DNA from 3 places in the Vreelandella sp. 162(4c) genome. Region 1 is predicted to be linked to each of the others. Evidence: predicted binding sites of a transcription regulator. Region 1 holds the regulator's gene; each other region holds the start of a gene.
The links. The regulator FliA, encoded in region 1, starts transcription of late flagellar genes. The targets are predictions, from matches to a motif close to CTAAAGTTNNNNNNNNNNCNGCCGATA.

Region 1 (10,926 bases):
CCAAGTTGCCCGTTCCCGCGAGTTAAATACGTTTTTACTTTTGCTGGGTGGTGTGATTGGCCTCTATAGCATGGGCAACATGCTCTACGACCAATTGGGTGCGGTGATGGAACAAGCTTTCTTGTTTGAGCGCCGCCAGGCAATGGAAAGTACGCCGATGCTGGTCAATGCGCTGGATCTTGGTCAGCGCACGCTATTTGCCATGATGCCGCTGTTTTTACTGTTAGCCATCATTGCGTTAGTAGCCCCTGGGCTGATGGGGGGCTGGCTGATATCGGGTAAATCGATGCAGCCCAAGTTTTCCAAGTTAGACCCTATTAAGGGCGTAAAGCGTATCTTCTCCACCCAGGCACTGATCGAATTGGCAAAAGCGATTGCCAAATCGTTTCTGGTGGGGGGCGTGGCTGCGACGTTTTTGTATTTCAACATCGGCAAATTTATGGCGCTAATGGATCAGCCTATCCAGCAAGCGCTGACCAATGCCCTAAGCATGGCGGCTCAGGCAGCTGGGCTAATGGTGTTGGTGTTGATCGTGGTCATTTTGATCGATGTCCCTTTCCAGCTCTGGGACAATGCTAAGAAGCTGCGCATGAGTCAGGAAGAGATTAAGCGTGAGCACAAAGAGTCCGAAGGCGACCCGCAAGTGAAAGCACGCATTCGCCAGCAGCAGCAGGCCATGGCGCGGGGCAGGATGATGAGCAAAGTACCCGAAGCGGATGTCATCATTACCAACCCTACGCACTACGCGATAGCACTGACTTATCAGGAAGGCAGTATGGGCGCCCCGCGGCTGGTGGCAAAAGGCGCCGACGCAGTGGCTGCGCGCATTCGCGAAATCGCTGAAGAGGCAGGCGTGCCTCGCTTGCAGGCAGCACCATTGGCGCGGGCCCTGTATCATCACGTCGATCTAGATGCAGAAGTACCTGCCGAACTGTATACCGCGGTGGCGGAAGTAATGGCCTGGGCCTACCGCCTCAAGCAAGTATCACAACAAGGAGGCGAGGTGCCCCCAACCCCCGATAACCTGCCGGTTCCGCCGGAGATGGAAAGCCCCGGGCATGGCGCCGGTGGTAATGAGGCGCAACCATGAAAGGCTTGAGTCAGCTAGTAGGTCGGCGCGACTGGATGGGTGATGTGCGCATGAAGCTGCTGGTCGGGCCGCTGCTCATCCTCATGATTTTGGGCATGATGATCGTGCCCTTGCCCCCCTTTGCCCTGGATTTACTCTTCACCTTCAATATCGCTCTGGCCATTATGGTGTTAATGGTCAGCATGTTTACGCAGAAGCCGCTGGACTTTGCGGCGTTTCCTGCCGTGTTGCTATTTACTACGCTGCTGCGCCTGTCGCTCAATGTGGCTTCTACCCGTGTGGTGCTGATGGAGGGCCACCAAGGCGGCGCCTCTGCGGGTAAGGTCATTGAAGCGTTCGGGGCGTTTCTGGTCGGCGGTAATTTCGCTGTTGGCCTAGTGGTCTTCCTGATTCTTGTCATCATCAACTTTATGGTTATCACCAAAGGTGCTGGCCGTATTGCCGAAGTGGGTGCGCGCTTTACGTTGGATGCGATGCCGGGTAAGCAGATGGCCATCGATGCCGATCTGAACGCCGGCTTGATCGGCGAAGAAGACGCCAAAAAGCGCCGCGCGGAGGTTTCTCAAGAGGCGGATTTCTTTGGTTCCATGGACGGCGCAAGTAAGTTTGTCCGTGGCGATGCCATTGCCGGTTTGGTGATTATGGTGGTCAATATCATCGGCGGGCTGATGATTGGCATGCTGCAGCACGATATGAGCTTTGGCGCTGCTGGTCAGACCTATATGTTGTTGGCGATTGGCGATGGCCTGGTGGCGCAAATCCCTGCTTTGGTGATCTCCACCGCCGCGGGTGTCACAGTATCCCGGGTCAGCATGGATACGAACGAAGATATTGGCCAGCAAATGCTTAGCCAATTGTTCGTTAATCCTCAGGTACTGATTTTGGCTGCCGTGGTGATGGGCATGCTGGGTATGGTACCTGGCATGCCCAATTTCGTATTTCTATTCTTTACCGCGTTGTTGGCTGGCCTGGCATGGCTGTTAACGCGCCAAAAAGAGAAGGCGTTGGTCAAGGAGGAGATTGCCGCGGCACCGGTGCCTTTACAGGAGACTCCCGAAGCGAGTTGGGAAGATGTGCAACTGGTCGATACGCTTGGCCTGGAAGTGGGCCATCGCTTAATCCCGCTGGTGGACTCGCGTCAAAAAGGCGAGCTGCTCGGGCGCATTAAGAGCGTACGTAAGAAGTTTGCCCAAGAAGTGGGTTTCCTGCCACCGGTGGTGCATATCCGCGATAATTTGGAGCTGCCGCCGAACGCCTATGTGCTCTCCATGAAAGGCGCCGAGATTGGTCGCGCTGAGGCACAGCCGGGCAAATGGCTAGCGATTAACCCTGGGCAGGTATCGGGCGAGCTGCAGGGCACCCATACTCAGGATCCCGCCTTTGGCTTGCCCGCTGTCTGGATTGATAGCAACCAGCGTGAGCATGCCCAGGTGTATGGCTACACCGTTGTGGATGCCAGTACCGTCATAGCGACCCACTTGAACCACTTGTTGCACCGTCATTCACCCGAGATGCTGGGCCGTCAGGAAGTACAGAAGTTGCTGGATAAAATGGGCGATGATCAAAAAGCGTTGGTCGAAGAGGTGATCCCCAAAGCTATTTCATTGACGGTACTGCAGCGTATCTTGCAAAACCTGCTCGACGAAGATGTCTCTATCCGCGACATGCGCACTATTCTCGATACCCTGGCCGAGTACGCCACCCAGCAAAAAGATCCTAATGAGCTGACGGCGCTGGTGCGAGTCTCGCTGGGGCGCGCCATTGTCCAGCAGTGGTTTGCGGGGCAGGAGACACTCAATGTCATGGGGCTGGATGCCCAACTGGAACAAGTGCTGGTACAGGCCATGAATGGCAACGGCGCCATGGAGCCCGGTTTGGCAGAAACGCTGATGACTCAGGCGCAGCAGGCGCTGGAGCGTCACGAAAGCTCAGGCGAACCACCGGTGTTGGTTGTGCAACATTCGCTAAGGGCGGTGCTGTCGCGCTTCTTACGCCGCCGGTTACGCCATATGTCGGTACTGTCCCAGGCTGAAATTCCCGACGATCGCACATTAAGAGTGACCACAGTGGTCGGCGGACGTTAAAGATGGCACGCCGTGATAGGCTAGCGTCGTCCATTTTCAGAACAGGCAAGGGTAAATCATGAGCGTTAGACGTTTCGTGGGAGCCAATAGTCGTGATGTGATGCGCCAAGTGCGTGAAACGCTCGGTGAAGACGCCTTGATTGTCGCAAATCGGCGTACCGAAGGGGGCGTTGAAATTTTAGCGATGGCGGATGAAGCCATTGACCACTTTGAACCCTCACCAGAACCTGCACCACCCGAAACGCCGACAGCACCTTCAGCGCAAGACCCCATGCAGGCGATGAGCGAGCGCTTACTGCGCGAAATGCAGGATATGCGAGCGCTGCTGGCAAACAGCCAGTCAACCCATACTGCTTCACCATCGCCAGCAGCGCCCACCGGAACGGCTGCACGGCTGCGTCAACTGCTGTGGAATGTGGGTTTTAGCAGCGAAATTGCCGATGAACTGCTGGCTGGGTTGCCTGCATCGCTAACCAGGTTAGACGGCGATAGCGAAGCCCCACTGCAGTGGCTGCGACAGCAGTTAATGGATCGCCTTTACGTACTCAACGATGAAGCAAGCTTTTTCGACCAAACCGGCATTGTTGCCCTGGTGGGGCCAACGGGGGTAGGTAAAACCACCACCACCGCCAAGCTGGCCGCTCGTTTTGTGATGCGCCACGGCACGCGCCCGGTAGCGCTGGTTACCACCGACAGCTTCCGGATCGGTGCCCATGAGCAGTTGCGCATTTATGCGCGCCTGCTGGATACCCCGATGTACGCCTTGGATGCCGAACAGCCCATCGACGATTTGCTGGGCCGCCTGCAGGGCAAGCAGTGGGTAATTATCGACACCGTAGGCATGAGTCAGCGTGACCAGCGGGTGATAGAGCAGATTGCCCACCTGCAAGGCGGACGCTCGCGGGTACGTTTGGTGCTGCTACTCAATGCTGCCAGCCAACCGGAAACCCTCGAAGAAGTGGTGCTGCGCTACCGTCAGGCCGCGCGGGCGGCGGGCGCAGAGTTAGATGACTGTATTATCACCAAACAGGATGAGGCGGGACGTCTGGCTCCAGTGTTAGATATTATTATGCGTCACGGGATGCGCGTACTGTTTGGCTCTAATGGCCAGCAGGTGCCCGAAGATATGGCCCTTGCCGCCCCCGATGCGCTAGTGGATCAAGCGCTGAGTACCGCGACACCTCAGCGTGAACGGGTGCAAAGTGCCGATGCGCCGATGGGAATGCCGCGCTGGTCGCGGGATGTCCTGGGCCAAGGGCGTCGTTTGTCGTCGCTACTGGCGAGGTTGCGCCAACGCGTCACGGGGTTTGCGGAATTAGAAGAGATCTGGAACCTAGCTTCGCTGCCTAGTCGTTTGCAGGAAACACATTTGGATGCATTACTTGCCGGTTATCCAGCGGCAAAGACCACCTTAGGGATGGCGTGGTTTCCGCGGCGCAATGAGCGCGGCTGCGACTGGGCAATGCCGGACATTGGCCTGGACACGGATGGTGCCTGGCTGGCGCTACCCTGGCTGCAGCATCGCCACGCCGCAGGGTGGCAGCCACGCTTAGCCGCTCTGTCGGCATCGAGCGGCGTTGCGGTGCACTTACTACCGCGCTTCCCTGAACCGGATGCACTAGCGTGGCTGGAAGCCGAGCACTTGACCTGGGTCAGCCAAGTGGCCCCCAGTCATCGGTTACGCTTTCACCACGAACGTCAATCTATCCGCCAGCTATTTAGTGACAGTGTGCTAACGCACCATGTGGGCGTGCGTTTTCGTGGCCAATCGGTGCAACTGTGGACTGCCTACGCCGAAGTCGAGGACGCCAGCGGCACGGCGCTACTCGCCTGGTTCGGTGAAGTTCGCGATCCGGAAAGCGCCAAAGTAGTGGCGCGCCGCTACTGGCTTACCCCCGCTCGGCTAGGAGCAGAGGTGCTCTCACTGCTGTTAACCCAGCTGCAAAGCGAAGGCTTGGCCGCCTTGACGCGTCGCGCGTGGCAGCAGTTAAAAGAGGCCGATAGCGGGGATCTAAATGCTGAAGTTCGCCTATTGATGGCCAGCGGTGTGGCATCGGTCGCCGGGCATCTCGATGTTGCTGATGATGAGGAGGCGCAGACGCTGCGTGGCGATCTGCTCAACCTATTAGGCAACAGCCGTCGCCGCCGCGATACCGGCATGCTTGATGCACTGGTCTACGCCTTTATGGCACGAGATGCGATTCGTCAAATGGGCAGTGTTAGTCGAGAGGGCGTGGCGTGAGCGAACAGGATCAAGCATCGGGTCTACGCAAGTGGGCAAACCTGCAGCGCCAACAGCAGCAAGCTGAGGGTACAGTTGATGTTGCGGCGGCAGAACACGTGCCGGAATCTGAACAGCCTAGCTCTCTGTTAAAGCCGACAACTGCAGCGGTGGAAGAGCCAGCAACGGTGGTAGCGCACCGGCCCAAAATTCCGCTTATTGTGGTCGGACTACCGGGTAGTGGTGCAGCCCAGGTGAACAAGGTTAAAGCACGATTAGGGCAGTGGTCGACGTTAGGTCGAAGCTGGGCCGGTGATCCTGAGGATTGGGATATTCATATCGTCATGGCCGAAACGGCCGACCTAGCCCAACTTTGCGATCAATACAGCCGTTGGGCACTGTGGATCAGTAGCGATGCCGATACCTTTGCTTCCATGTTCCGTACCTTGCGTCAACTACATGAGCGTGGCGGGCCGCGCCGTTTGCTGGCGCTCCACGAGCCGCACTTGCCGCGTCAAGGGTTGCTCAATAACTTGCGTGAGGCAGCTGATTACTACTTAAATATGGAGCTGTTGGTACTTGCACGATGAGCGCACTCTGCCGAGGAGACCAAGCATGCTAAGCTGGCTATTAAGAGGGAGACTGCTACTGAGCCCAGTACTGCTGACAGGGTGTCTACTAGCAGGGGTAACGGGAAACGCCCAGGCGACACCCGGTAGCTGGAGCAGCCAGATACCAGGTCTGATGGTAGCGATGAGTGATCGGTCAAGCGCTAGCCAAAACGCTACCCCACCTGCTGCTGCTAACAATGTGGAGTCAGCACAGCTCGGGCGTATTCATTGGCAGTTTCAATATCCCCCTGGTGCGTTATTAAACGCTTGGCTGTGCCATCCTGAGCAGTGCGTTGCGTTAGCTGGCATGCGGGGGACTACCACTGCCCTGGCGGGGTTTGCCGCGGATGCGCCGTTGCATTTTCGCTTCGCTTTACGTCCGGGGCAGCGGCCTGTTCGTGTCCAGGGGCTGCAAATGATTGTGAACTATCAGTGAAGGCTGGATAGACGCGAGGCGAGAGGATGTACACAGCACAAGGCAGGATCAAACAGAGTGAGCTGTTGACGCAATACATGCCACTGGTACGACGTCAGGCCTTGACGCTTCAGGTCCGTTTGCCAGCCAGTATTGAGCTCGACGACCTTATTCAAGCCGGGATGGTAGGGCTGCTGGAAGCGCTGGGGCGCTTCGATGCCACCCAGGGGGCAACGTTCGCGACGTTTGCCAGTCAGCGTATTCGCGGTGCAATGATGGATGAATTACGTACCCGCGACTGGTTGCCCCGCAGCGTGCGCCGCTCAGCGCGAGCGGTTGACAGTGCCGTTCGTCAATTAGAGCAACAGCTCGGACGGGCACCAGAAGAGAACGAAATCGCCCAACACCTTGAAATGCCGTTGAGTGAGTATCAGCAGCTCCTCAACGACACCAACAGTGGTCAACTGTTGCCGTTTGAAGAGCTGGTGGCCGACGGTGGCGAGCCTAGCAATAATGAATTGGCTAATTCACCGTTCGAGCAGTTGCTAGACGGCCAGCAACGACAAACGTTGATTGAGGCAATTGAAGCGCTGCCAGAGCGTGAAAAGCTGCTAATGGCGCTGTACTACCAAGAAGAACTCAACCTTAAGGAAGTAGGGGCTGTGTTGGGCGTCACGGAGTCACGCGTTTCACAACTGCACAGCCAAGCCGTCAGCCGCTTACGCGCGCGTTTACACGACTCGGCATAACACCTCTTTTTACTCACTTGTGACCGGCAAGGAGCCGTGGATGAACCCTTCGACGCTGATAGGCATATTTGCCAGCATACTACTGTTGGTGAGCGTGCTGTTTTTCACCGCAGAGTCCCCTGAAAGTTTTATCAATTTGCCGGGTTTGGCCATTGTGGTGACCGGTACCCTAGCGGCAACCTTTATCAGCTATCCGCTGAAAGAGGTGCTCCGCGTCGTACGGTTGGTGGGCTTGGTATTCCGGCGCGAAAATACCTATATGCGTGACGATATCCGCGAATTGGTGGATATGTCGCGACTCTGGTTTAAGGGCGATGTACGTGCGGTCGAGCGCGAGTTGGAGCATACCCGAAACCCGTTTTTGCGTACCGGGATCCAACTGGTCATTGCCAACACCAAAGAGGATGAAATTTTTGACATGCTGCGTTGGCGCATTGCCCGTCTTAAAGCGCGTGAGCATGCCGAGGCACAAATATTCCGTACCATGGCCACCTACGCACCCGCATTTGGCATGATCGGCACCCTGGTGGGGCTGGTCAATATGCTGGAAGTCATGGACGCAGGCGACCTGCAGGTGATCGGCCCGCGCATGGCGGTGGCCCTGCTCACCACCTTCTACGGCATTTTACTCGCCAACTTGGTGTTTAAGCCGATTGCGGTGAAACTCGAGCGCCGCACCGAAGAGCGGCTGATTACCATGAACATGGTGCTGGAAGGTATTTCGCTGATTACCAAGCGCCGCCTGCCGTCGTTTATTGAAGAGACCCTCAACTCGTTTGTAGCTAACTATCACGATGAGATCCGTGATAACAGCGTCAAACCAAGGCCTGATTCGTCGGTTAGTGCGGCGGCGAAGGGGTAGGCCAGATGCTTGACCGTGATACGCGCCACGCACTGGAAATGACGCCGTCGCCAGGCGATGGTGACGAGGGTTGGCTAACCAGCTATTTGGATGTGCTGACGCTGCTAATCACGCTCTTTGTGCTGCTGCTTTCACTGACACCGCCGGGAGGCGGTGAGGCGGCTGATACTGCTTTCATGCGCTCGGCTAGCGCTGTATCATCATTGCCGCTGGCGTCTCTAGCCACTGGTATTCAGCCCCGCCATTCAGGGGTTCAGCCGCAGTTTGATGGGCTCGACATCCCCGGTGTCAGTGTTTCGCAAGGGAGTGAAGGGGTCACGTTACGTATTGATACCAGCCTTTTATTTCCCAGCGGTCAAGCTGTACTGACTTCCCGTGGGCAAGAGGTGGTAGAAAGCCTTATCGATGTGCTGACCCGTTTTGACGGTCAGATTTCGGTAGAAGGCCACACCGACAGCGTGCCTATTTCAACGGCCCGCTTCCCCTCTAATTGGGAGCTTTCATCAGCGCGGGCTATCGCTGTGGTGAGGCATTTAGAGCGCCAAGGATTCAATATCTCTCGTATGCGGGCCGTCGGTTATGCCGACACCCAACCCATGGAACCGAACGCAACGGCGGAGGGCCGAGCTGCCAACCGTCGCGTAGAGTTGTTGCTAAGGCAGCAGGTCGAGGGTGAATAGATTGCGAGGCCACGTTTGTGTCCATGTACCACCCGCGGTTGCAGTCGTTTGGAGCTCTGCTGGTTTTAGATGCCGATTGTCGCCGCATTCAAGCCAGTAGCACCAACTTAACCCGCTTGACCGGTATTGAGCGCCCTGAAAATGGGCCGCACACTCTTGCCTATGTGTTAGGAAAACGGCTAAGCCAGCGGGTGCGCCGCGAGTTGCAGGGGCAGCAGAAACTCTCCGGCCCGCTGGTGTTTATTCGTTCCAAGCATAGCAACATGCGTTTTCAGCTCTATGCTTACCGAGCAGGTGGGAAGGTCATCGTCGAGATTGAGCCACTCAACCCCCAAGGTAAGCGCCGCCTGCTTGGCACAGTCAATGAGCGGCTGATGCATTTAGCCGACGCAACCCACCAGGAAGAGCTGCTCGACTGCTTGGTTAACGCTATTCAACAGCTCACCGGCCATGATCGCGTCACCGTGTGCCATTTCGACAGTGATTGGCATGGTTTAATGGTTGCCGAAGCGCTGGGCAACCAGCTGCCCTCGCTGTTGGGTCAGCGCTTCCCCTCAAGCGACTTCCCTGTCGCCTTACGCAAAAGTTACCAACATTACCCCGTTCGGTTAATTGAAGACGTCGATGCGCCGCCTGAAACGCTGACTCCCGCCTACTCGGGAGTGAGCCTTAGCGGCAGCTTTTTACGCGCCCCTGCCCCTGAGCGGCAGCGATATTTAAATCGCCTGGGGGTGCGTGGGTCATTCAGTTTGGCCATGCAGGGGGATACTGGCTTATGGGGTCTAGTGTTTTGCCATTCGCCAGCACCGCACTCGGTTGACCCCCCCGTGCGTGATGCCGTTCGCACCCTCGTGCAAATGGCCACCCAGCGCATGCTGTTGCTACGGGCGCGTCAAGAAGCCCGCTACCTACAACGGGTTCAGGATAGCCTCGTGCTCAGTGCGCGAGCGCGCAGCGAGCCGCAAAGTCCCCAACAGTTACTTCATGAGCAGGCGGCTATCTGGATGAAGCTGTTTCGCGCCCATGGCGTGGTGCTGTGGGTGAATGGTGGCGCTTATCAAGCGGGTGTGACGCCGACTCCAGAAGCGATAAGCCAGTTTGTGCTGCGCCTGGAAAGAACTCATGTACATAGCGGCCCTTGGTGCACGCGCGAAATCGGCAAAGAGACGTTAACCGCTTCGCTAGCCATGCCCGAGCAGTGTGGGGCTCTAGCAGTGCCGCTGCCAATGAGTTCGACCCAGCGCGCCTGGCTGATTTTTTTTTCGCCCCGAGCAGGTGGAAACGCTGTATTGGGCGATGCAGCCTACAACCAACCCTAAACCGGCCGTGATATTGGCTCCATCGGTTGCTTGGTCTGAAGAGGTAGTCGGCAGAAGTGAAGCGTGGCTGCGGGTAGAGCGCTTAGCGGCGGTAGACTTGGGGGAAGACCTGACGCTGGCGATTTCTGCCTATGAAATTAGCTCACTGAATATGCACCTGGAGCACGAACGCAAAGCCCTTGCCGAAGCCAACCAACGTCTTGAGCAATTAGCCCATTTCGATCCTCTAACCAAGGTGTGGAACCGTTACCGCATCGAAGAAGCGATCAATGCAGAGCTGGTGGCTGCCAGGCGCTATGCGGCCGCTTTTGCCTTGCTACTGTTCGATGTGGATAACTTTAAGCAGATCAACGATGCTCACGGCCATAGCGTGGGTGACGATGTGCTGGTGGCCCTGGCGCGCTTAGTGGAAAGCTCGCTGCGTGGCTGCGACCACCTGGGCCGTTGGGGAGGCGAAGAGTTTATTGTGCTGGCGACTCATTCCGATGTTGATGCCGCCACTGGCCTGGCTGAGCGGCTGCGCTCGCTGGTAGAAGAGCTGCGTATAGAGGGCGTTGAGCAAACGGTTACAGTGAGTATCGGTGTCGCCGTTTGGCAGCCGGGTGACAGCTGTAAAACCCTTATCTCCCGGGCTGATGACGCCATGTACCGCGCTAAGCATGGCGGACGCAACCGCGTTGAAATGGCGCTTGAGCCTGTGGTGCTGATTTAAGCAAACCTTTAGGTGCCACTACCTTCACACTGGGTGAGCATCCGGTTGATCGCCGCATCGGCGCCTTTTAGGCTAAAGGTCATATACCACGGCTCGCGCTCGTCCTGGTCGAAGCCGAGAAATAGCTGCTCCCCCTGGCGCATGTCGGCCATCAGTGATGCCAAGTCACTTAAATAAAAGTGA
Region 2 (10,926 bases), 2.5 Mb from region 1:
ATCCAGCGCTATCCTGGCCCCTTCCCGTTTTTTGATGCGAACGGGCTGATTGATTAGGTCGTTAAACTGGGGGCGAGCGCTGTGTTATCTGTGTGAGCCAGCGCCAGCTCCCAGGCTTGTACCATCTGCTTTTTCTCTAATCCCCAGCGGTAACCACCGAGTGCACCGCTTTGTTGAATCACCCGGTGGCAGGGGATCCATAACGCGATGGGGTTAGCGCCCACTGCATTGCCCACTGCTCGGGACGATTTAGGTGATCCCAGCGCCTGAGCAATATGGGAATAGCTGGCAAATTGCCCCTCGGGGATCGTTAACAGCGCTCGCCAAACCGCTATTTGGAAGTTGGTGCCAGTGACGTGTAGCGAGACAGCGGTAGCCCCCTCTTCAGGCTCAGTAAACAGCCTTTCCACCGCATAGCGAGTGGACTCAGTGTTATGTTGAAAGGTGCTGCGCGGCCACTCCTTGGCCAACCTTGCCAGTAACTCCTCTGAATTAGTCGTATCGACAAACCCCATTCGGCAGATACCCCGGGGCGTTACCGCGACGAATAGGCGACCTAAAGGTGTTTCGTGAACGCCATAAGCGATCTCCACTCCTTCACCCTGGCGCTTATACTCGCCGGGCGTGACCGCCTCTAACTGAACAAAGTGGTCGTAAAGCCGCGAGCCACCGCTCAGCCCCAGGGTATGGGCGATATCCAGCAAAGAAGTGGACGAATGCATCAACTGCTTACCGCGCTCTAAGGTGAGTGCCTGCAAAAAGCGTTTGGGACTAATCCCCGCATAACGACAAAACAGCCGCTGGAAGTGGAAGGCACTCAAATGAACATGAGCAGCCACCGTTTCCAGATTGGGCTGTTCCGCCGCATGAGCCACCATATAGGCCATGGCTTTTTCGATACGCTCATAGTCATTCATTGGGTTATCTCTCTGGCCGTCGGGGCCGGGGCTGCTTAGTTCCTTTCAGCCTAAGCCTTCACGGGCGAGCTGCCGACCCGAATCTTGCGCACCGGCGGGTGATCAGACAGTTTATGTTTAAAAGAGGCGTTATGTTTAACAGACATTTCCACCAGTTTTCGCTAGGGTAATGCCCCGCCTCCATTGACGGTACACGATACGCCCATGCAAGACTTGATCAATGACATTGCAGCAGCCATGGCAAACGCCGAAGAACGCGGTAAGGTCGCAGACTATATTCCCGAGCTTGGCCATGTTGACCCACAGCAGTTTGCCATTTCGCTCGCCACGGTGGATGGCAAAGTGTACTCGGCAGGTTGTGCTACCACGCCCTTCTCGATTCAAAGTATCTCTAAAGTATTTACGCTGACCATTGCACTTGGGCAAGTGGGTGATTCTCTGTGGTCAAAAGTAGGCCGCGAGCCCTCAGGGGATCCCTTCAACTCCATCGTGCAACTAGAGCATGAAAGCGGCAAACCGCGTAACCCGTTTATCAATGCCGGGGCCATTGCGGTAGTCGATGCGATCATGATGGGCCACGAGCCCAAAGAGACACTTGGCGAGATTCTTAGCTTTGTGCGCTATATCGCCGATGACGACAGCATTTACTTCGACCACGCGGTGGCCGCTTCAGAAATGGCCCACCGCGACCGCAACGCCTCACTGGCGCACTTTATGAAAGCCTTTGGCCGCCTACGCCATGATGTCGATAAGGTGCTAGGCACCTATTTTCACCAGTGCGCTATCGCCATGAGCTGTGAGCAGTTGGCCCATGCCGGGCTATTTTTGGCCTCGGATGGTATCAACAAACCCAGTGGCATTCGCGTGGTAGCCCCCCAGCGCGCGCGGCGTATCAATTCACTAATGATGATGTGCGGGCACTACGACGCCTCGGGAGAGTTCGCATTTCGCGTCGGCCTGCCTGGCAAAAGTGGCGTGGGCGGTGGCATTCTGGCGATTGCACCCGGCCATGGCTCCATCGCAGCTTGGTCGCCGGGGCTGGATGCCTACGGCAACAGTTTTCTGGGCACCCAGGCGCTCGAAATGTTTGTGCAGCGCACCGGCTGGTCGGTTTTTGGGCATTAGCAGGGCAACGCTTTAAGCAACGATCTCAATTTTGTTCAATACCGCCCACAAGCGCTACTGCATTCTCCTTGCATTATCTGAGGAGAATGACAATGAGCGCTTCACCCCTGCTATCTTTGCTGCTACCCATGTCCGCCTTTGCCCTCGCAGCGCCTATTTCGCCGGGGCCGGTCAACATCGTTTGTTTGAGTAGCGGTACGCACTACCCTATTGCTAAAGGGCTTGTTTTTGTAACCGGCGCCACGCTGGGGTTTATCGCGCTATTTTTAGCCATCGGCGCGGGGCTTTACTCCCTGCTGAATGTGCTGCCGCTGCTGGAAGAGTTTTTACGCTGGGCAGGCATTCTGTTTTTACTCTATCTCAGCTATCAACTTTTACAGCACGATGGGCGCTTGCAGGAGAGAGGCGGCGTCAAAGCGCCAGGGTTTATGACAGGTGCCATGATGCAGTGGCTCAACCCCAAGGCGTGGCTGGCGTCTGCCGCTGGCATTGCCGCCTACACCACTGCTAATGAGCCCCATCTGCTATGGCTGTTCGCCGGCCTTTATCTGCCTATTTGCTGGCTATCGCTAGCCAGTTGGGTATATGCAGGCGCTTTTCTGAAACGCTATGTTCATCGTCCTATCATCTTACTGACGATTAACCGCGCACTCGCTATCTGCCTGGCGGCTAGCGCTATTGTCTTACTGGTTGAGTAGCGGGTAGCGGTACTGGTTGGGTGTCGCTGCTACCAGCCGCTTGAACGTCCTTTGAAAGTGGGGCTGGTCATTAAAGCCAGCGTTCAAAGCCGCCTCAACGATAGGTTGCCCTTGTTTTAACGCTTGCTGCCCCAGCTGAATGCGCTGATTAATCAGGTAAGCATGGGGTGTTAGTCCGAAGTGCTGTTTAAAGGCGCGAATCAGGTGCCCAGCACTATAGCCGGACTGCTCACATAGGCGTTCTAGCGATATATCAGCGCTACAATTGGCACGCAAATAGGCCGCGACCTGTTCTAGCGCACTGGGCGCTTGGGGCAATACCGCGGGGGATTCCTGAGCAAGCACTTGCATCATGATGGACAAGTATTCGACTAGCGCCGTTTGCTTATCGCTAATCTCGCGATGTTCATCCAGCAAACAAGCAGCCATATCGCAGTACCCGGCATAAAGCGCTGGCTGGGTAATGACGGCGGTGGCGATATCTTGCCAATACGGCGTATTCAACAGGCCCAATTGGTAACGCAATTCACTCAGCCACTCGGTATCGACGTAGAGCATCATGTACGCCCAGGGCTGGTTCTCGATGGGGTTGCAGGCATGCACCCAGTAGGGGTTCATCATAACGATGTCACCCGCACTAATCTGATGCGTCGCATCGCGATAGCAAAAAGTGCTTTTACCTGCGGTAATGGCCCCCAGCGACCAATGCGTATGGCTGTGCGGCGCATAGCAAACTTGTCGCGCGTCGCTAATCTTGCGCAGCTCCACATAGGGCATACGCGCATCGCGCCAGAAGATAGGTGACGAAATGGTACTCATGCTCTGCTCGCAATAGTTAAAAATAGCGATTCATTTCCTACGCTGAACAATAGCACAGCACAAGCACAGTATGGGCCGCTATACTGCTCTATACGCTAGATTGCATAGGAATGCGCAACGCCATATTAGTCAGGAGGACGCCATGGCCAACAGTATGAAAAACCGCAACCACTGGGATGCAATTACCCTTTATGCCCGCATGGGTTATGCCTCCCGCGGCATTGTGTATGTATTAGTGGGTAGCCTAGCAGCGCTGGCAGCATTTGGACAAGGCGGCCAAACAGAAGGCAGTCGTGGCGCCTTAGAACGTTTGCTCACCGCTCCCTTCGGTAAAGTCTTGTTAGCCATTATGGCCATCGGCTTGGTGGGCTACGCTATGTGGCGAATCATCCAGGCGGTTAAAGACACTGACCATCACGGCAACGGCGCCAAGGGGCTGGCAATTCGTGCGGGCTTATTGGCGAGCGCCATTACCCACACGTTGTTGTCTTTTTTTGCCGCCACGCTCATCTTTCAATTTGCGGGCTCTTCAGGTGATTCTGGTGGCGGTTCGCAAGGTGTCGCGGGCTGGCTGATGCAGCAGCCTTTCGGGCGCTGGCTGGTCGCTGGGGTTGGCCTAATCATGATAGGGGTAGGTATGGCCCACGCGCTTAAAGGCTACAAGGCCAAATTCGACAAACACTTCGCTATGCCACCACAAACGCAACAATGGGCCTACCCTATTTGCCGTTTCGGCTTAGTGATTCGTGGTGCTGTGTTTGTGATCGTGGGTAGCTTTTTTATCATCGCCGCTTATCAAATCAATCCCAATCAAGCAGGCGGTATGAGCGAGGTGTTTAGCACCCTGCGAAGCCAGCCCTTCGGTCAGTGGTTGCTTGGTTTTGTCGCGCTGGGACTTTTTGCGTTTGGCCTTTACAGCCTATTAGCGGCTGTCTATCGCCGCATTAATCCCGAAGTGTAGAGACCTGCATGGCCATAACATCCAAATGCACTAAGTAGTGGTTTGAGCGCATTAACCGCTCGAAGAATATGCTGTGTCTACTCGCCACCCTCTCCTTTCTGGAGACTATTCTTCTGCCCATTCCTATTGAACTGGTATTGATACCCTTGTTGCTGTTGCTGGTGGTGTAAGCCGTGAATCGGTGGCAACCAGCTAAATACCGTAATCTCGCTCGACTTTGGCGATACGGGTTTTGAAGTGCTGGTACCACTGCTGATGGCCTAGCCGCTGAGCTTCTTGATGCTCAGCATGGGCTTTCCACGCTTTAATAGATGCCAAATCGGCCCAGTAAGAAACTGTTACACCCACCTCATTGCGGGCAGACTCCACCCCTAAAAACCCCGGCTGCTGTGCTGCAAGCTCAACCATTCTTGCGGCCATTGCATCATAGCCGTTATCGACCTCGATGCGTAGTGAAGTGAAAATAACGGCGTAGTAAGGCGGTTCAGGGGTAGTGGCAATCAGGGACATGGCATCACCGGGATCCTTGGATCAGAGGCTTCGAAGCATATCCCATGAAACAAAAAATGTATTCAGGGAGCCCACTGCCAGTTGCTGCCAAACCGTACCACAGGCAGTGGGAAGAGCTGTGAGCCTAGGCGTCATCCTGCGCCTTACCAGGCGTCGCTGCCGTATGCTTGGCTTTCATATCCTTGAACGCTTCCATGATGTCCATGGGCAGCGGGAAAACGATTGTCGAGGCATTCTTGTTGCTCATGTCGCTCATGGTTTGCAGGTAGCGCAGTTGCAGCGCAGCAGAGTTTTCCTGCATGACATTGGCCGCCTCGACCAGTTTCTTGGATGCTTGCAGTTCCCCTTCAGCGTGAATCACCTTAGCGCGACGCTCACGCTCCGCCTCTGCCTGGCGCGCAATGGCGCGAATCATGCTCTCATCCAAATCTACATGCTTAATTTCAACATTGGCGACCTTGATACCCCACGCTTCGGTTTGGGTATCGATGATTTCCTGGATATCGTCGTTGAGCTTATCGCGCTCGGAAAGCATCTCATCCAGATCATGCTTACCCAGCACGGAGCGCAAAGTGGTCTGCGCCAGTTGACTGGTCGCCTGGGTAAAATTCTCGACTTGAATGATTGCCTTTTCTGGATCGACGACGCGGAAATAAAGCACCGCATTAACTTTAACGGTGACGTTATCCTGAGAGATTACGTCCTGTTCCGGCACATCCATGGTAATGACGCGCAGATCCACCACCTCCATCTTCTGAATGGCGGGGATCACAATGACTAGCCCAGGCCCTTTCACTATCTGATAACGCCCCAGAAAGAACACTACGCCGCGTTTATATTCTGGCAGTATGCGAATAGAGGCAGCGATCAACATCACCACCAGCACGACAGGAACTAAATACGAAATAATCATTGGACACCTCGTTTAGCTGTGGGTCGGTTATGTCAGAAAGTGGGCACTAGCGGGGCGTCACATATACCGTCAAGCCATCAAGGCGCACCACCACAAGCTTCTCACCTCGTTTGACTGGCACATCGCTTACTGCGTTCCAGCGCTCGCCATGCAGCCTTACATGGCCGCTGGTCTCAAAATCATCCAGTGCAACCGCATCTGCGCCGATTAACTGCTCCGCGCCAGTGTGTGCCGGACGACGGCGCAGCGTTGCAAAGCGTGTTAACGTCCATAGCATTAGCCCCCCGGACATCAATGCCACACCACCGATTAGAGGTAGCGAAATGGCAAGATGCTCCGCGTCCATCAGCATTACCGAGCCAAGTACAAAGGCAATGATGCCGCCAACCCCCAGCACGCCGAAGCTAGGCATAAATGCCTCACCCACCATCAACGCCAGCCCGACCACCATCAGCGCAAGCCCGGCGTAGTTAATCGGCAGCACCTGAAACGCAAACAGGGCGAGCAGCAAGCAAATCAAGCCAATGGTGCCGGGGAACAGGCTGCCGGGATTGGCCAGCTCGAAAACCAGCCCGTAAAAGCCGATGACCATCAAGAAGAAGGCTATGTTGGGATTAGTGATCAGCGATAGCACCTGGGTGCGCCAATCAGGGTCGAAGCGTTCAATGGTGAGGCCTGCGGTCTCAAGCGTAGCATCGCCACTTTCCATGACCACGCTCATGCCGTCAATCTGCTCAAGGAGATCGTCAAGATCGCGCGCCACCACATTGATGACGTTCTGCTCCAGCGCCTCGCTGGCAGTGAAATTGACCGCATTGCGCACGGCCTCTTCAGCCCAATCGGCATTGCGATCATGGCGTTCCGCTAGGCTGCGAATAAAGCTCACCGCATCTTCCATCACCTTGCGTTCCATGGCGCTGCCCTCGCCATCCGACTCCTCAGCCGAATTATCTTCTTCGTCTTCATCGCTGCCGAGCAGCCCACCGCCCATCTGTACCGGCGTGGCCGAGCCGAGATGCGTCGAGGGGGCCATGGCAGCCACGTGGCTACCGTAAAGTAGATAGGTGCCCGCGCTTGCCGCTCGCGCACCACTGGGGAAAACGTACATCACCACGGGAATGTCAGCGTTGAGCATCTCGCGAATCATGTCGCGGGTGGTGTCGACCAACCCGCCGGGGGTATCGAGCTCGACGATCACCACCTCACTGCCCTGCTCGCGGGCTTTATCCAGCCCACGCTCAAAGTAGTCCTTGGTAGCCGGGCCGATGGCGCCTTCAATATTAAGCACCAGAACGCTTGGTGAAGCGCTTTGTGCCATGGCCTGCCATGTAAACGACATAGTAGCCATTAGCAAACCGGCAACCATCAACCAGAGCCAGTGCGGTTTGAGAGAAAGGGTTTGCATACCCACTCCTCGCATTCAACGCCTTGAACATTCCCGTCTGAATCTGCAGCCTATCCATAGCAACATACACAAGGCTATCTACTCAACGTAGCAGCCAAATTGAGCTTCGTCATGAACAACGTGATGGCAGGATTCGAGGGAAAAAGGAGCCTGAACCAAGGCGATGCTGCAAACCAGAGGTGGTTGCAATATTTTTGAGGAGTCGGTTAGTTCAAGTAATAACCACTAACTTTCCACGTGCCCTCTTCCAAGTGAGGAGTGATGGTTTCCGTAATCTGCGATGATCTGTTTTCAAAACGTGTTTGGAACGTCAAAACCGCGTAGTCATCTCTTGGAGCCCCAGGCATAGAGGTTTCGCGGACAACGCTTACTCGCCGACGCGACTGAACCGCACCAAAGTCACGACGCGCTGCACCAATCGTCCGTTCTAACATGTGCGGTGAAAGCGGCTTTTTTAGTAGTGAAGATGACGATTCCCATGCCTGCTCATACTGACCACTATCGATGGCTTCTAGCCACGCCAACGCCGCCGCCTCTGCCGCACTCGAGTTTGCCTGCGCTTGGTTAGACAGAATGAGAAGCAAGGTGATGATAAAGATCAGCATTTTCGGCATAACGGGCACTCTCGGCATTTAGCAACGACCAGAGAAATCTCGATGGTCTTAGGTATATATCGGTCATCGTCAGAGTTTCTTTAGGGCTGCAAGATGTATTTGCGTAATCGTTAAACTCCAAGCTGTGCCTGCTTCTCAAACCCTACTCGCTCGTTTACTATGCGCCACCCACCCTATTTCAGTAGCCACTATTAGGTCACTATGTCCGTCAATGCCCTCTATACCGACCTTTCTGGCTACTACGATTTGATGTGCGTGGATATCGACTATCAAGCGCAAAGCCACGCCATTCGCAGGCTGCATCAGATTTTCGGTAACGGCGGAACGACACACCTAGATTTAGCCTGTGGCACCGGCCCACACGTGCGCCATTTTATTGATTTTGGATACGCCAGTAGCGGGCTTGATATTAATCAACCCATGCTGGATATTGCCACCACGCGTTGCTCAGAAGCACACTTCACGTTGCAAGACATGAGTGACTTCAAGGCCAACGAGCCTCAAGACTTAATCACCTGCTTTTTATACTCAATCCACTACAACGATGGGATTGAAAAGCTAAAAGCGTGTATATCCAGTGCTCATTGTGCCCTCAAGTCTGGTGGTATTTTCTGTTTTAACGCAGTCGATAAAGACAAAATCGATAACGCTTTATCTGTTAAACACAGCGCCCAACAAGAAAGCGATTTATTCACGTTCCGCTCGGGATGGCACTACAGTGGCCAAGGTGAAAAGCAGTCGCTTAGGCTCAGCATTGAAAAAGCCAACGCTGAAGGAACACAGCTATGGAACGACGAACACCCCATGGTAGCCGTCAGCTTTGCGGAGTTAAGCGCACTATTAGCGCCTCACTTTGAGGTTCATGTGTTTGAACACAACTATGAAAAAATCATCCCCTGGGATGCCACCTCTGGAAACGCTATTTTTGTCTGTGTGAAGGTTTAATCTCTCCTACCAATTACTTCACTAGTAGGACAAGTCAGCTTTAAGCATCGAACCTTATCTGATCCCCCTGCTTGCTTGGGCTGAAGACTCGTAGAACCTGTGTGTCGAGGGGTCTTTAGACCTCGTCATAAGCGCCGCTTTACAACATTCAGCTTGCTGGAAAAATTCTATAGCGCACTTAAGAATGGCCTTCTACGGTACAGATACTCATCATGCCATTATCAGTGAAGGTACTAACGATGCATCCCCCCTTTATGATATTGAACCAAAGACCCGCGGCAATTCCTCATCCACTACTGAAGTTGCCTCATCCCTGCAAATAAAAATTAATTCACTGCGTCTGTGACCAATAGTCATTTCTCTTTGAATCTAGGAGCCAGTATATGAACGTTCTGATTCAGAAAGGCTTTAACCTTGAGAAGGCTGGGCCTGTCGCTAAGCTATATGAAGAAGCTTTCGGCGCTAAATTCGCGAGCGCAATACCTGACAAGGCTAAGCGCATTCAATTACTCTCCGACTGTTTTGTCCCTGAATTTTCCTTTACTGCCATCTTTGAAGATGAGGTCATTGGGCTAGCAGGGTTTCAGCAGCCCAATGGTTCGCTAACGAGCGGAATCGGGATGAAACAGCTGATAGGCAAGCTTGGAACATTGAAAGGGCTCTGGGCATGTCTGGTGTTCAGCTTATTCGAGCGCAAGCCAAAATCTCAAGAATTGGTGATGGATGGGATTGCTGTCGATAGCCGATTCCGAGGGCGAGGCATAGGTTCCAGACTCTTGGATAGCATTATTGCACATGCCGTGGATAATGGTTTCGAGACGATCCGCTTAGACGTTATCGATAGCAACCCGAGAGCAAGGAGGCTGTACGAGTCCAAGGGATTTATCGCCGTAAACGAAGAGCATTTTCCCTACTTGAAATGGTTAATCGGCTTTTCTGGGTCAACAACCATGGTGTTGAAGGTAGCAAGTTTAACTTAGCAGACAATGCTCGCCCTCTCGAAAGCATATCCCTTCAGAGGTGAGAGCCTGGCGCCTAGATGTTCATTCATAATCGCCATTGTCAGATATTACCCTTCGGCCACACATGGCCGAAATTGCCCCCTTTGTGACCGCTTAACGCATCGTTGGCAGAATGCGTAACAGCTAATCTGTAACCTCACTTCAACACGATGAGATTAGCCATGACCCAGCCTAAAACCGCATTACTATTAATTGATGTTCAAGCCTCGTTCCCTGCCCGCGATTACTGGGTAGAAGCACTGGCTCAGGCGTGGCGTCCCAAGCAGCGTGCGGTGCTGAACGCAGCCCAGACCAACGATATACCGGTTGTGCGCATTCTGCATGAGGCACCTGGCAGCCAAGGGGCTTTCGACCCTGACGGTGGCCTTATTCGTCCGCTTGATGACTTTAACGATGAAGTGACGGTAACCTTTCATAAACGTGCGCATAACGCGTTCAGCGATACCTCACTAGAAAGCTGGTTACGGGAGCGAGGCATTGAACGGCTGGCGATTAGCGGTATTCGTACCGAGCAATGCTGCGAAACCACCGCACGGGTGGCGTCGGATTTAGGGTTTAGCGTCGACTTTATCAGCGATGCTACCCTAACGTTCCCCATGACACGCCACGGCATCACCTGGTCAGCAGATGATATTAAGGCGCGCACCGAACTGGTACTTGAAGACCGCTTTGCGCGTATTATCAGCACACAAGACATGATCAACGAATGGCAAAACCCCCGTGAGTGAAGAGCAACACAATAGCCAACCGCCATCCACAAGAGCCACCACCTTGCGGGTGGCGGTACTGATGATGCCCGGCCAAGTGCCACTTGATTTGGTTGGCCCACTTCAGGTCTTACAGTGTGCTGACCGGCTTTCGATAGACATTCAGGTGCGCTATCTCGGCCCCAAAGCGGCCATGCAGTGGCTAGGGCCGCTGACCCTTAGCGGCATCGATCCCTTGCCTGAACAGCTTCCTACTCAAGATTTACTGCTTATTCCTGGTCAGTACCGCA
Region 3 (10,926 bases), 1.2 Mb from region 1:
TAACAGCAAACGAAACAAGCAAAGCAGTAGCGCGCATCGCAACACCTTCGGTATAAGTGGCAACGGTTCGAGGTTTAGAAGTAGCAGAGGTTCCACAGCAGATAACCGCTAGAAGTAAGGCCAGGTAGTACTTTCTGAGCCTGGAACTATGTGTCTGTGTCTTAAAAGATCACATGTGGTCTTTTATAGCCATTTTTAGTGTATAATGGATTATAAATGAGCCATTATTTAGAGGTTTCCATGGCCCTGACTCACTCTCTACTTGCCCCTGGTGAACTGTCCCAGCAGGTCGGTGCCAATGCACGAGAAGCGCGACTGGCGCAGAACCTTTCCCGTAAAACCTTGGCGCAGATGGCGGGTATTTCTGAGTCCACCATTAAACGATTCGAATCCAGTGGGCAAATAACTCTCGATGGCCTAGTGCTCATTGCCACAGCGCTGGGTGCCACACGCGAAATTGCCGAGCTCTTCAAGCATGAGCACCCTATCTCACTTGAAGAGATCAAGCAGGTAGGGCGTGTCCGGGGGCGAAAATGAAGCCATATTACGCAAAAGCAGAAAAAGCCTGCTAGGCTGGAGGTGTTGGCTAATGGGTAAGCAAGCCTTTGATTTCCCTAAAACGCAATAAGCAAGGAGTGCCCTATGCGTAATATTATCTACATTATTGGCCTTATCGTGGTTGTGCTGTTCATTCTGTCAATGCTCGGCCTGCGCTAAGCTACATAGAACTAGGTCTTATAGGGTCAGGCTTTAAAAATGAGCCTGAAGAACATAAGACCAAGCAAAAAACGCCCAAAGCTTTCGCTTATGGGCGTTTTTTTTGATCAGCTGTTTAGGGCAGCAATGTTTGGTGGCAGAGGGATTAGGCGCAGTCAGCGGCCCCTTGGCCAAACATATCAAACATCAATTCGCGGCCAAGGCAGGTTAATACAAAACGGCCATACTCATTAAAGGTTGCTGCCTCACTGTCTTCCATCACCTGTTGGCAGGTTGCCCAGGTGGGCGTGGCAGAACTAAGTGCCGACAACTCGCGGCGGGCTAAGCCGCGCTGGGGAAGGGTAATGGTTTCAAGTACATGACCATGATCGTACAGCAGCTCAGCGGCAATCGATAAACACTGGCGAAGGCTACGTTGAACGTTTGCGGTGGTCGATGACCCATAAGACGATGGAGTAGAGCGTTCTTTCGTCAGTTCTGGAGGCGTAGGTTTTGAAGTCATAAGTCTCGGAGTCATAGCATGTTCTCCTGCGGTCAGCACCAAGTCGGGCTTGTTGCAGCGCATTATAAACCAAAATCGATGTTAGACCAAGGTCTATAGTTTAGAGAGAATCTCCCACTATTGAACTCATCAACGGTAGGTCAATGTGCTACGCTCGCTACCACGTATTTTAGCGAGTTAATAAGTCATGCATATCAGTGTATTCGGAACCGGTTATGTCGGCCTTGTCGCAGGCGCCTGTTTAGCCGATGTTGGTCATCAAGTCACCTGTATGGATGTTAACGCTGATCGGATTGATCAGCTTAATGGCGGAGAGGTGCCGATCTTCGAGCCAGGGCTAAGCACTATCGTTGCCCATAACGTGGCGGCTGGCCGTTTACGCTTTACTACCGACGCTGCCCAGGCGGTAGCCGATGGCGAACTGCTGTTTATCGCCGTGGGAACGCCGCCCGATGAAGATGGCAGTGCCGACCTACGCTATGTATTAGAGGTGGCGCGCACCATCGGCCAGCATATGGATAGCTATAAGCTGGTGATTGATAAGTCTACCGTGCCGGTGGGCACCGCGGAAAAAGTCCACGCCGTTATCAGCGATGTGCTCGAACAGCGCGGTGCATCGCTCGCGTTCGATGTGTGCTCGAACCCTGAGTTTATGAAGGAGGGGGCGGCGATCGAAGACTTTACCCGTGGCGCGCGGATTATCGTTGGCACGGAAAGCGAGCGGGTAAAAGCGCATATGCAAGAGTGCTACGCCCCCTATAACCGCAACCACGAAAAGCTGATGTTTATGAGCGTGCGGGCCGCAGAGCTGACCAAATATGCCGCCAACGCCATGCTCGCCACCAAAATCAGCTTTATGAACGAGATCGCCAATCTTGCCGAACGCCTCGAAGTTGACGTTGAAGACGTACGCCGAGGGATTGGCAGCGACCCCCGCATTGGCTATCACTTCATCTACCCTGGCTGCGGCTACGGCGGCTCCTGCTTCCCCAAAGATGTCCAGGCGTTAGAGCGCGCCGCGCGTCAATTAGGCTATACACCGGAACTGCTCAGCGCCGTCGAGTCAGTGAATTTACGCCAAAAGCAGACCCTGTTCACAAAACTGCAAGATAACTTAGGCAATCTAAGCGGTAAGACCATTGCAGTATGGGGCTTGGCCTTTAAACCCAACACGGATGATATGCGTGAAGCCCCAAGCCGCACGTTAATGGAAGCACTCTGGCAAGCGGGCGCTAAGGTGCAGGCGTTTGATCCCGAAGCCATAGCAGAATGCCGACGTATTTACGGGGAGCGGGATGACTTGATGCTAGCAGGCGACCGTATCCAGGCAGTCAAAGGCGCAGATGCCCTAGTGATCTGCACCGAGTGGAAAGAGTTTCGTAGTGTCGATTTCAAGTGGTTAGCCGATCAGCTGGCTGAAAAAGTCGTCATCGATGGGCGTAATTTGTACACGCCAAGTGCCGTTAAAGAAGCGGGGCTGCGTTACGTTGGGGTAGGGCGGAAGAGCAGCTAAAAGAAGAATCTATTATTGTGATTTTTCTCATTAATTGGTGATGTCTGTTACGCCTTGTTACTTTAAACAACGTCTTAATACGAAAAAAAGAAGAAGAATATTTAAGTTATTCTTCACCTAGCCGAGGTTTTAAGGTAATTGTATTAAAAACAGTGTTACGCAGGCTTCGCAGATAAAGGGTATTGGGAGCAGTCAGCGTAGCTACATGTATTCAAAAAAGGCATTGGTTCTATGGCTTCTATTGCATCACTAGGCATCGGTTCTGGGCTGGATCTCAACGGATTGCTTGGTCAGTTGAAAGAGGCAGAGCAAGCAAAGCTTGAGCCCATTGCGCAGCAGATTAAGTCTGAGCAAACGCAGATATCTGCCTACGGTCAGCTTAAAAGTGCGCTTGAGCAGTTTCAAAGCTCTGCTCAAGCCCTCAATGATGGGTCGTCATTCGATAGTCTGACAACCAATGTAGAAGGCAGTGCAGTTGGTGCTGTTAGCAGTAATGAGGCTCAGCCAGGCCAGTACGAAGTGGAGGTCAATCAGTTAGCTACTGCCAGTAGCTTGGTGACGGAGCGTCTGGAAACAGCAGTGGAAAGTATAGTGACGGGCGAACAGTCTTTAGATTTTACTATCGCTGATGGAAACCTGACCACGATTACTATCCCCGACGGCAGTTCTCTTGAAGATATGCGTGACGCCATTAATGAACAGAGCGATGGCCGCTTAAACGCCTCAATTATCAATGATGGCGAAGGATATCGGCTTTCCGTTAATGCTACAGATACCGGCGCAGATGCGAGTATTGAAAGCACTAATTTTTCTGACATTCTGGCCGCTGGCGTCGCAACCTCCGATGCACAGGTGGTTCAAGCGGGCCAGGATGCAGCGTTTAACGTCAATGGAATCGATATCGTTAGCCCCACCAATCAAGTGGAAGGTGCAATTCAAGGCGTTACCTTGAACCTTGCTGAGGCTGGCGCGACGAGCACTGTAACCGTTGAGCAGGATGACGAAGCTATTCGCGAGCAGGTCACCGCTTTTGTCGATGATTTCAACACACTTAAAGAGACCATTACGACTTTGACAGCCTTTGACCCAGAGACGGGCCAGGCGGCAGGGCTGAATGCCGATGCCACCACTCGCGCTGTTGAAAGAGAGATTCGCCAAACAATCAGTGCTGTTGTCGGCGGAGATGGCTTTAACGTGTTATCCGATATTGGCATTTCACTCCAAGTGGATGGCAAGCTGGAGATTGACGAAGATAAATTAGATAGCATTGTCGCTACTCAGCCAGACCAGCTAGCCAGTTTTTTTGCAGGCAATAGCGAAGAGGGCGGCATGGCTGGACAAATAGCTTCAGCGCTTGAGGGCCTTGTGGGTACAGGTGGTCGGCTTGAAAGCGCTGTTAGCTCATCTGAAAGCCGTGTTAGTTCTTTAGAAGACCGTTTTGCGACCACTGAAAACCGTATCGAACAAACCGTTGAGCGTTATCGCACGCAGTTTCAAGCAATGGACGGTATGGTGGCGCAAATGAATCAGACCAGTGCCTATTTGACCCAGCAGTTTGCCGTGTTGGGACAGCAAAACCAAGGTTAAGCAGATAAACTAGCTAAATTAATAGCTTACAAGATGCCCTGCACTATGTGCTGGGCATTTTTCTTTGCAATGCTTTAAAAACAGCTTAAAAAAGGCATTACCTCTAAAGTTTGTTCCTCCGCAGCCGATAGATTACCTAGACACCTTTCTCTACTTCTTATAAGGAATGAGCCCCATGGCATCGATCACAGCACTCGGTGTAGGTTCTGGATTGGATCTTTCAGGTTTGGTGGATCAGCTAAAAGCGGCCGAACAGCAAAAGCTTGTGCCTATTCTAGAGCAGAAAAGTGCTCAGCAAACCAAGATTTCTGCCTATGGGCGCCTTGAGTCAGCAATGGATAGGGTGCAAACCTCTATCGCTGCGCTGAATGACGCTTCTACGTTTAAACAGCAAAAAAGCACCGTGACGGGCGATGGCGTATTGGCGACCGCAGGCGAAACCGCTAATGCCGGGCGCTATGAAGTAACCGTTACCCAACTGGCTCGCGCAGGCAGCGCTGCTTCCAGCAGCGTAGCGCTAGACCAAGAGCTAACAGCAGCCGATGCGACGCTAACGCTTGAGTTTGGTGCTGGCGGTACCCAAACAAGCTACGACGTGACTATTTCAGCAGGCAGTACGCTGGCGGATGTCCGTGACCAAATTAACGCGGATAAAGAGTCTGGCGTCACCGCTTCTATCGTGAATGACGGCACTGGGTACCGCTTAGCGCTGAGCTCAAAAGAGACGGGCCAAGATGCTTCACTGGAGGGCTTCTCAGGTTTGGCATCGCTGACCATGGATGCAGCCACCCAGCGTTCAGGTCAGGACGCTGAACTGAATGTTAATGGCATTGCTATCACCAGTAAAACCAATCGCGTTGAAGAGGCAATTCAAGGCGTAACGCTTGATCTCACAGAGGCCTCTGGAGACCCCGTTACGCTGGTGATTGAACGTGATGACGCGTCGCTGAGAGGAGCCATTGACGAGTTCGTTAAAAACTATAACGAAATGAAATCCACCGTTGGTCGAATGACCGCATACAACGGCGAAGGCGAAACGTCTGGCGAACTAATTGGCGACCGCACCGTGCGTACCATTGAAGACCGCCTACGCCGGGATATTACCGACAACCTCGGAACCGGCGATATCTCACGGCTTTCTCAACTAGGTATTGCCATTGATGAGAAGGGACGACTTAAGGTCGATGAAGATAAGTTGGACGATGCAGTAGCCAATAACCCTGAAGGGCTATCTGCCTTTTTTGCGGGCGACACCGAAGAAGGCGGCTTTGCAGGGCGCTTAAATGCAACGCTTGAAACCATCACTGCAGAAGATGGCATTATTCAAAGCTCGGTGACTAGCGCTGAGCAGCGGGTTGATAGCCTGGATGTGCGTAAGCTGCGTATGGAGGCAAGTATTGAGCGAAGCACAGAGCGTTACCGCAAGCAGTTTGGGCAATTGGATGGCTTGATCGCCCAAATGAACTCCATGAGCAGCTATCTCTCCCAGCAGTTCAGCATGCTGAGTAACATGCAGAACAGCAAATAAGAAAGTAGTTCAGAACGCAGTTGAGAGGGTAGTTGAAATAGTTACAGTGAATTACATAAAAAAGCGTAATTTTTTCTAAAGAATTTGATGGGCCTGCCGTTAATTAATATAACGGCGACGCAAGCGCCGCTAAGCAGGCCAATTGGCCAGTTAATCTTCGAGGAGCACTCACATGTCTGTAATCAACACTAACATTACGGCCCTGATTGGCCAGAACAACCTGTCCAACTCTCAGTCTATGCTGGCCAAAGCGCAAGAGCGTCTTTCTTCTGGCCTGCGCATCAACAGCGCCTCTGATGACGCTGCTGGCCAAGCCATTGCCAACAAAATGACTGCTCAGATCAAAGGCATGGATCAAGCTAGCCGTAACGCCAGCGACGGTATCTCCCTGGTACAAACCATGGAAGGCGGCCTTGACCAAATTAACGACAACCTGCAGCGTATCCGTGAGCTGGCGGTACAGGGTGCCAACGATACCAATGCCCAAGAAGATCGTGATGCGATCGTCACCGAGATCAATGAGCGCTTAGAAGAAATTGAGCGTGTTGCTGACAGCAATAATTTCAACGGAACTAAACTACTTAACGTCGCAAGTGGCGGTACTACTGGCCAGCTAAACATTCAGGTAGGGTCCAATACTGACGGTGAAGACGTAATTAAAGTCAATCGTGTAGATGCTACGGTTAGTGGACTTGGCCTAGAAGAGGCTACTGATGGCGGTACTGTTGCGGCAGTATCTGGTGGCAAATTTGTTGCTACTGCTGCAGCTTCAGGTGGCGCTACGCATGAAGAATTCCAGAATCTGATTGACGGGATTGATGAGGCAACCCAAGGGCTCGATACCAACCGCGCTGAGCTGGGTGCTACGCTTAACCGCTTCGACTCGGTAATCGATAACTTGGCGACCACCTCCACTAATCTCTCCGAGGCCCGTTCGCGAATTGAAGACGCCGATTACGCAGTGGAAGTATCGAACATGACACGTGCTAACATTCTCCAGCAGGCTGGTACTTCGATGCTGGCACAGGCTAACCAGACCCCACAGTCTGTACTGTCTCTGCTGGGCTAATACCCTTGCTGGTAATGCTGAACTAGAAAATAACGACGGGGCCAATCGGCCCCGTTTTTATTTGCTCCAGCTCCTGCGCAAAGCTGATCGCGAGAACACCTACTTTATTATAGGCGCATTCGCGCCTTTGCTTGCCGCGCTAGAACAGTAAACTAGGTAAATTGTCCCTTTTCTGTGTGAGTCGCTTCATGGTTAAAACCACTGCCACATCTACTACTCAAAAACGCAAGCCCCGCATCCTTTGGGCCAATCCTTTCTGTTTGATGGATACTTCAAGCGGTGCCAGCATGACCGTTCGTCAAATGTTGATGCAATTGGTTGCGCATGGCTATGACGTTCAGATACTGGGTGCGACCGTATTCGACAACACCAAGGGGATGGGGCGGCTCAAAGAGCAATTTCCAAACTTAAGTACCCACCTGCATCAGTTGATCGAAGCTGATGACGGATCACTTAAACACCAGCTGGTAGTGAGCTATAGCCATAACCGTGACCACTTTACGGCGCATGAAGAAGGGCTTTGGTACAGCCAGTACCTTTATCTACTGGATTCCTTTAAGCCGGATGTTGTTTGGTATTTCGGTGGTCAAACCTTAGAAATGCTAATTGCCAATGAGGCTCGTGATCGCGGTATTCCTGTCGCCTTCTATCTGGCGAACGGCAACTATAAAGCACCGAACTGGTGCCGTGATGTTGATTTGATACTGACTGATAGCCAAGCTACGGCGGATATGTATCGTAAAACGGTAGGTTATACGGCCAAGCCGGTGGGCAAGTTTATCTCACCAGGAAACTTCATCGCCGAACAGCATGAACGTAAACGTCTGCTGTTTGTTAACCCTAGTTGGCAAAAAGGCGCGAGTGTATTTGTCCAGTTGGCTGAAAAGCTGGAGCGCGAAAGGTCCGATATTGAGCTTGAAGTGGTTGAGGCGCGAGCCGACTGGCCAGCGGTACTGCGGCAAACCACTCGCCAAATGGGTAAGCAACGTGACTCATTAAGCAATGTGATCATCACTGCCAACACTAGCGATATGCGCGGCCCTTATAGCCGCGCTCGTGTTGTGGTGGCGCCGAGCTTATGGTGGGAAAGCTCAGGGCGTGTGCTGGCAGAGGCAATGCTTAATGGGATTCCGGCGCTAATTACCAACCGCGGTGGCATGCCCGAAATGATCGGCAATGCCGGTATCGCCTTTGATTTTCCAGCCGCTTGTTACGAAGAGCCCTACCAACACCTGCTTAGCGATGAAGAGCTTCAACCGTTAGTGGATGCAGTCATCAGCTTTTTCGATGATGAAGCGCTTTACCAAGACTATGTGGCTCGCGCTTGGCAAGTAGGCAAAGAGAAACACCACCTTAACCGAGCAACCGACAAGCTACTTACCGCGTTAACGCCCCTGGTAGGGCTTCGTGCTGGCAACAAAGATTTCGCCATTACCCAAAAGAAGCGTCACCGCCAGCGCTTAGCCAGTCGCGCAACCAAGCCTGAATTTAAGGTCGATAATTCACTGCAGCAGTTGCTTAGCGCCGAACAACCCAGCGCTAAGCAGAGCAACACAGAGCTTCAGGCTAACCGTTTGACGCTTACTGACGATTTTACCTGGCAAATCAAAGGTAAAATTATGGTGCTCGACAACCGCGCCAGCCTGATCAAAAGTGGCCTTGCCGATCAAATGGTGGCGACAGGTGCCTTTGGTATTGTTGCCTTTGATCCCGCAAGCGAAATAAAGAATACCAAGCAATACGAAGGCAGTGAGTATATACAGCTATTTCAGCACGCTCTGCTCGGCAATGGGGAGCCAACAAAGCTGCATGCCTGTGTCGCTCCGGAAATGACCAGCACGCTGCTACCGCTGCCGGTCGAGCAACTCCCAAAGCGCCATCACCTAGGCGCAAAACCATTGGCTGAACTGCCCATTAATACCGTAGCGCTGGACAGTATTGATGGTCTGGGAAGTCTTGACTGGCTAATTCTTGATGAGTTGAGCGATACCATGGCCGTGCTAGAAAATGGTAAAGAGTCACTCACAGACACGCTACTGATTCAGGCGAGGATCCCCTTTCAGTTTACCCACGAAAAACAGCCCAGACTGGCCGAACTTCAGCATTGGGCTAGCCGAAACGGTTTTCGTTTTTATCGCTTCCATAATATTAGCCACTACAGCCATTTGCCAGAAAAGCTAAGCGCCAAAACAGTCTGCGCCACTGAGCAGGAGAGCGGCGATGTGCTCTTCCTTCCTAGTCACGAGCGCATGGCTAATCTGAGCGAGAAAGAAAGGATGAAGCTAGCCTTTATTCTCAGTGCAGGCTTTGCAGCGCACGATGTGGCTTTTGATTTGATAGCAGGCGTTAGCCAGGATAAAGCGCTTGAGTTTCTTGAAGCGCAGGAGCTTTTACCTAAAGTGCCAGCGCCAAAATCACAGGTGCCACCACCAGCAGGCCCACCGATCCCACAGATCGAGCATATTAAGGGTGAGCCTGTAGTGAGTGTGGTTTGCGCCACATATAACCATGTTGAATTTATCGAGGATGCGATAAAGGGATTTATTGCGCAGAAAACATGCTTTCCTTTTGAAGTGATCATTCACGATGATGCTTCTACAGATGGTACTCAAGAGGTTATAAAGCGCTACGCAGATCAATATCCTGAATTAATTCGCCCTATCTATCAGAAAGAGAACCAGTATTCTCAAAATAAAAGACCATTAGACCACTGCCTTCCTGTGGCTAAGGGTAAATATATTGCTATATGCGAGGGCGATGATTATTGGACAGATGCTAATAAGCTAAAGATTCAGCATGACTACATGGAGAAAAATCCTGAGTGTGTTGTAACACATCATAATGCATTTGTTTTTAATAGTGAATTTTTATTAGAAAAATCAAAGCTTCCAGAACACTGTATTAGAAATTTTACAAGTGAAGAGTTGCTGAAGAATGAATGTTTTTTGCTCTCGCTTTCAATTATGTTTAGGAAAAAATTTAGTAAGTTTCCAAAGGAAAAGGGGAATGTTGGGAATGGAGATAATTTTCTTATTTCACTGCTAGGGCTTTATGGAAATAGTTGCTATTTAGATGAGGTGCGCCCAGCAGCTTATAGAGTGCACCCAGGCTCTACTTGGTCTAGCAAGAGTATAGAAGAGAAAAACAAGATGCTTGCCAATAGCTTATATTGGATTGGAAAATATCATGAGAGAAAAGGTCGGAATGACATATCGTGTTATTATTATACAAAATCTAAAATGATAGAATAAAAAAATATTTGGATCGCACTTAATGATTTAAGGACGATAAGTTCATTTATCTATACAAGGTTTTTGATTCCACTCATTGCTCTGGAAATACTTCCGACGTGACTGATGTTCAACGCACGAATTGCTCTAGACGAGTTCCGGCCACATCAGCGTAAACTTCTTCAATGATGTGGGGGGACAGTTCAAATCGCCATTTTTCCGCAACACTCTTGTTTTTGTAAACGGCATAGTAGCTATCCCCATGTACAGATGTGCTCTCCCGCAGGAAGCGTTGAGTGGCTTCATCATAGGAAATTCCTAGAAATTTAAAAAGTGCAGAAATGGTTCGTTGCGGATCATAAACGACATCTTCATAACGTAGCAGTGCGAACCTATCTGGGTACTTATCACGCAGATCCAAATACATATGTGCGACCTCCTTCCACTTGTAGTAGCCGAAATAGTCCTCGTTGCCTTTGTTCTTGCAATTGCCAAAACGCCATTCTCTAAGAAGCTCCGAGCCAGGAGGAAACTCCTTTGGATTCTTGCTCCATGAGTTGAGTACAGCACATGGATGGCGCACAATACCGACAGCTTTCAAGTATGAAACGCGGCGTAACATGGGTTCTAGCATGGACTGATAGCGATTTTCCTTAAATACCAGAGTATGAGGATTGGGGTGCTTCTCGAACTGTGGATAATCTCCAGCGGTGCGTTTATCTTCCTGCGTCAAGAATGAGGACTCAGTATTATACATGTCGAGAAAAAGCTGATGATACT

Region 2: a site for FliA is predicted at 8,020-8,046, ahead of AC4EYZ_RS22755 (DUF4019 domain-containing protein). Genes of this name have one in related genera too.
Region 3: a site for FliA is predicted at 5,923-5,949, ahead of AC4EYZ_RS16585 (flagellin N-terminal helical domain-containing protein). Genes of this name have one in related genera too.

Annotation. Positions count from the first base shown of each region.
Region 1 covers NZ_CM176981.1:2,402,574-2,413,499, reverse strand. Annotated here, with positions in the region: gene flhB (flagellar biosynthesis protein FlhB) at 1-1,090, shown strand, start outside; gene flhA (flagellar biosynthesis protein FlhA) at 1,087-3,174, shown strand; gene flhF (flagellar biosynthesis GTPase FlhF) at 3,233-5,416, shown strand; gene AC4EYZ_RS11010 (C15 family peptidase) at 5,413-5,985, shown strand; gene AC4EYZ_RS11005 (flagellar protein FlhE) at 6,011-6,442, shown strand; gene AC4EYZ_RS11000 (RNA polymerase sigma factor FliA) at 6,469-7,170, shown strand; gene AC4EYZ_RS10995 (motility protein A) at 7,211-8,032, shown strand; gene AC4EYZ_RS10990 (OmpA/MotB family protein) at 8,038-8,712, shown strand; gene AC4EYZ_RS10985 (GAF domain-containing protein) at 8,736-10,031, shown strand; gene AC4EYZ_RS10980 (GGDEF domain-containing protein) at 10,009-10,743, shown strand; gene AC4EYZ_RS10975 (hypothetical protein) at 10,752-10,926, opposite strand, start outside.
Region 2 covers NZ_CM176981.1:4,936,060-4,946,985, reverse strand. Annotated here, with positions in the region: gene AC4EYZ_RS22800 (phosphodiesterase) at 1-57, shown strand, start outside; gene AC4EYZ_RS22795 (bifunctional transcriptional activator/DNA repair enzyme AdaA) at 54-917, opposite strand; gene AC4EYZ_RS22790 (glutaminase) at 1,122-2,042, shown strand; gene AC4EYZ_RS22785 (LysE family translocator) at 2,135-2,740, shown strand; gene AC4EYZ_RS22780 (AraC family transcriptional regulator) at 2,726-3,559, opposite strand; gene AC4EYZ_RS22775 (DUF1206 domain-containing protein) at 3,702-4,520, shown strand; gene AC4EYZ_RS22770 (antibiotic biosynthesis monooxygenase family protein) at 4,713-5,030, opposite strand; gene AC4EYZ_RS22765 (slipin family protein) at 5,155-5,943, opposite strand; gene AC4EYZ_RS22760 (NfeD family protein) at 5,990-7,348, opposite strand; gene AC4EYZ_RS22755 (DUF4019 domain-containing protein) at 7,555-7,962, opposite strand; gene AC4EYZ_RS22750 (class I SAM-dependent DNA methyltransferase) at 8,164-8,907, shown strand; gene AC4EYZ_RS22745 (GNAT family N-acetyltransferase) at 9,291-9,887, shown strand; gene AC4EYZ_RS22740 (isochorismatase family protein) at 10,091-10,657, shown strand; gene AC4EYZ_RS22735 (GlxA family transcriptional regulator) at 10,650-10,926, shown strand, end outside.
Region 3 covers NZ_CM176981.1:3,609,425-3,620,350, forward strand. Annotated here, with positions in the region: gene AC4EYZ_RS16555 (serine hydrolase domain-containing protein) at 1-37, opposite strand, end outside; gene AC4EYZ_RS16560 (helix-turn-helix domain-containing protein) at 217-537, shown strand; gene AC4EYZ_RS16565 (hypothetical protein) at 863-1,234, opposite strand; gene AC4EYZ_RS16570 (UDP-glucose dehydrogenase family protein) at 1,407-2,732, shown strand; gene fliD (flagellar filament capping protein FliD) at 2,964-4,319, shown strand; gene fliD (flagellar filament capping protein FliD) at 4,495-5,847, shown strand; gene AC4EYZ_RS16585 (flagellin N-terminal helical domain-containing protein) at 6,020-6,916, shown strand; gene AC4EYZ_RS16590 (glycosyltransferase) at 7,105-10,167, shown strand; gene AC4EYZ_RS16595 (sulfotransferase family protein) at 10,277-10,926, opposite strand, start outside.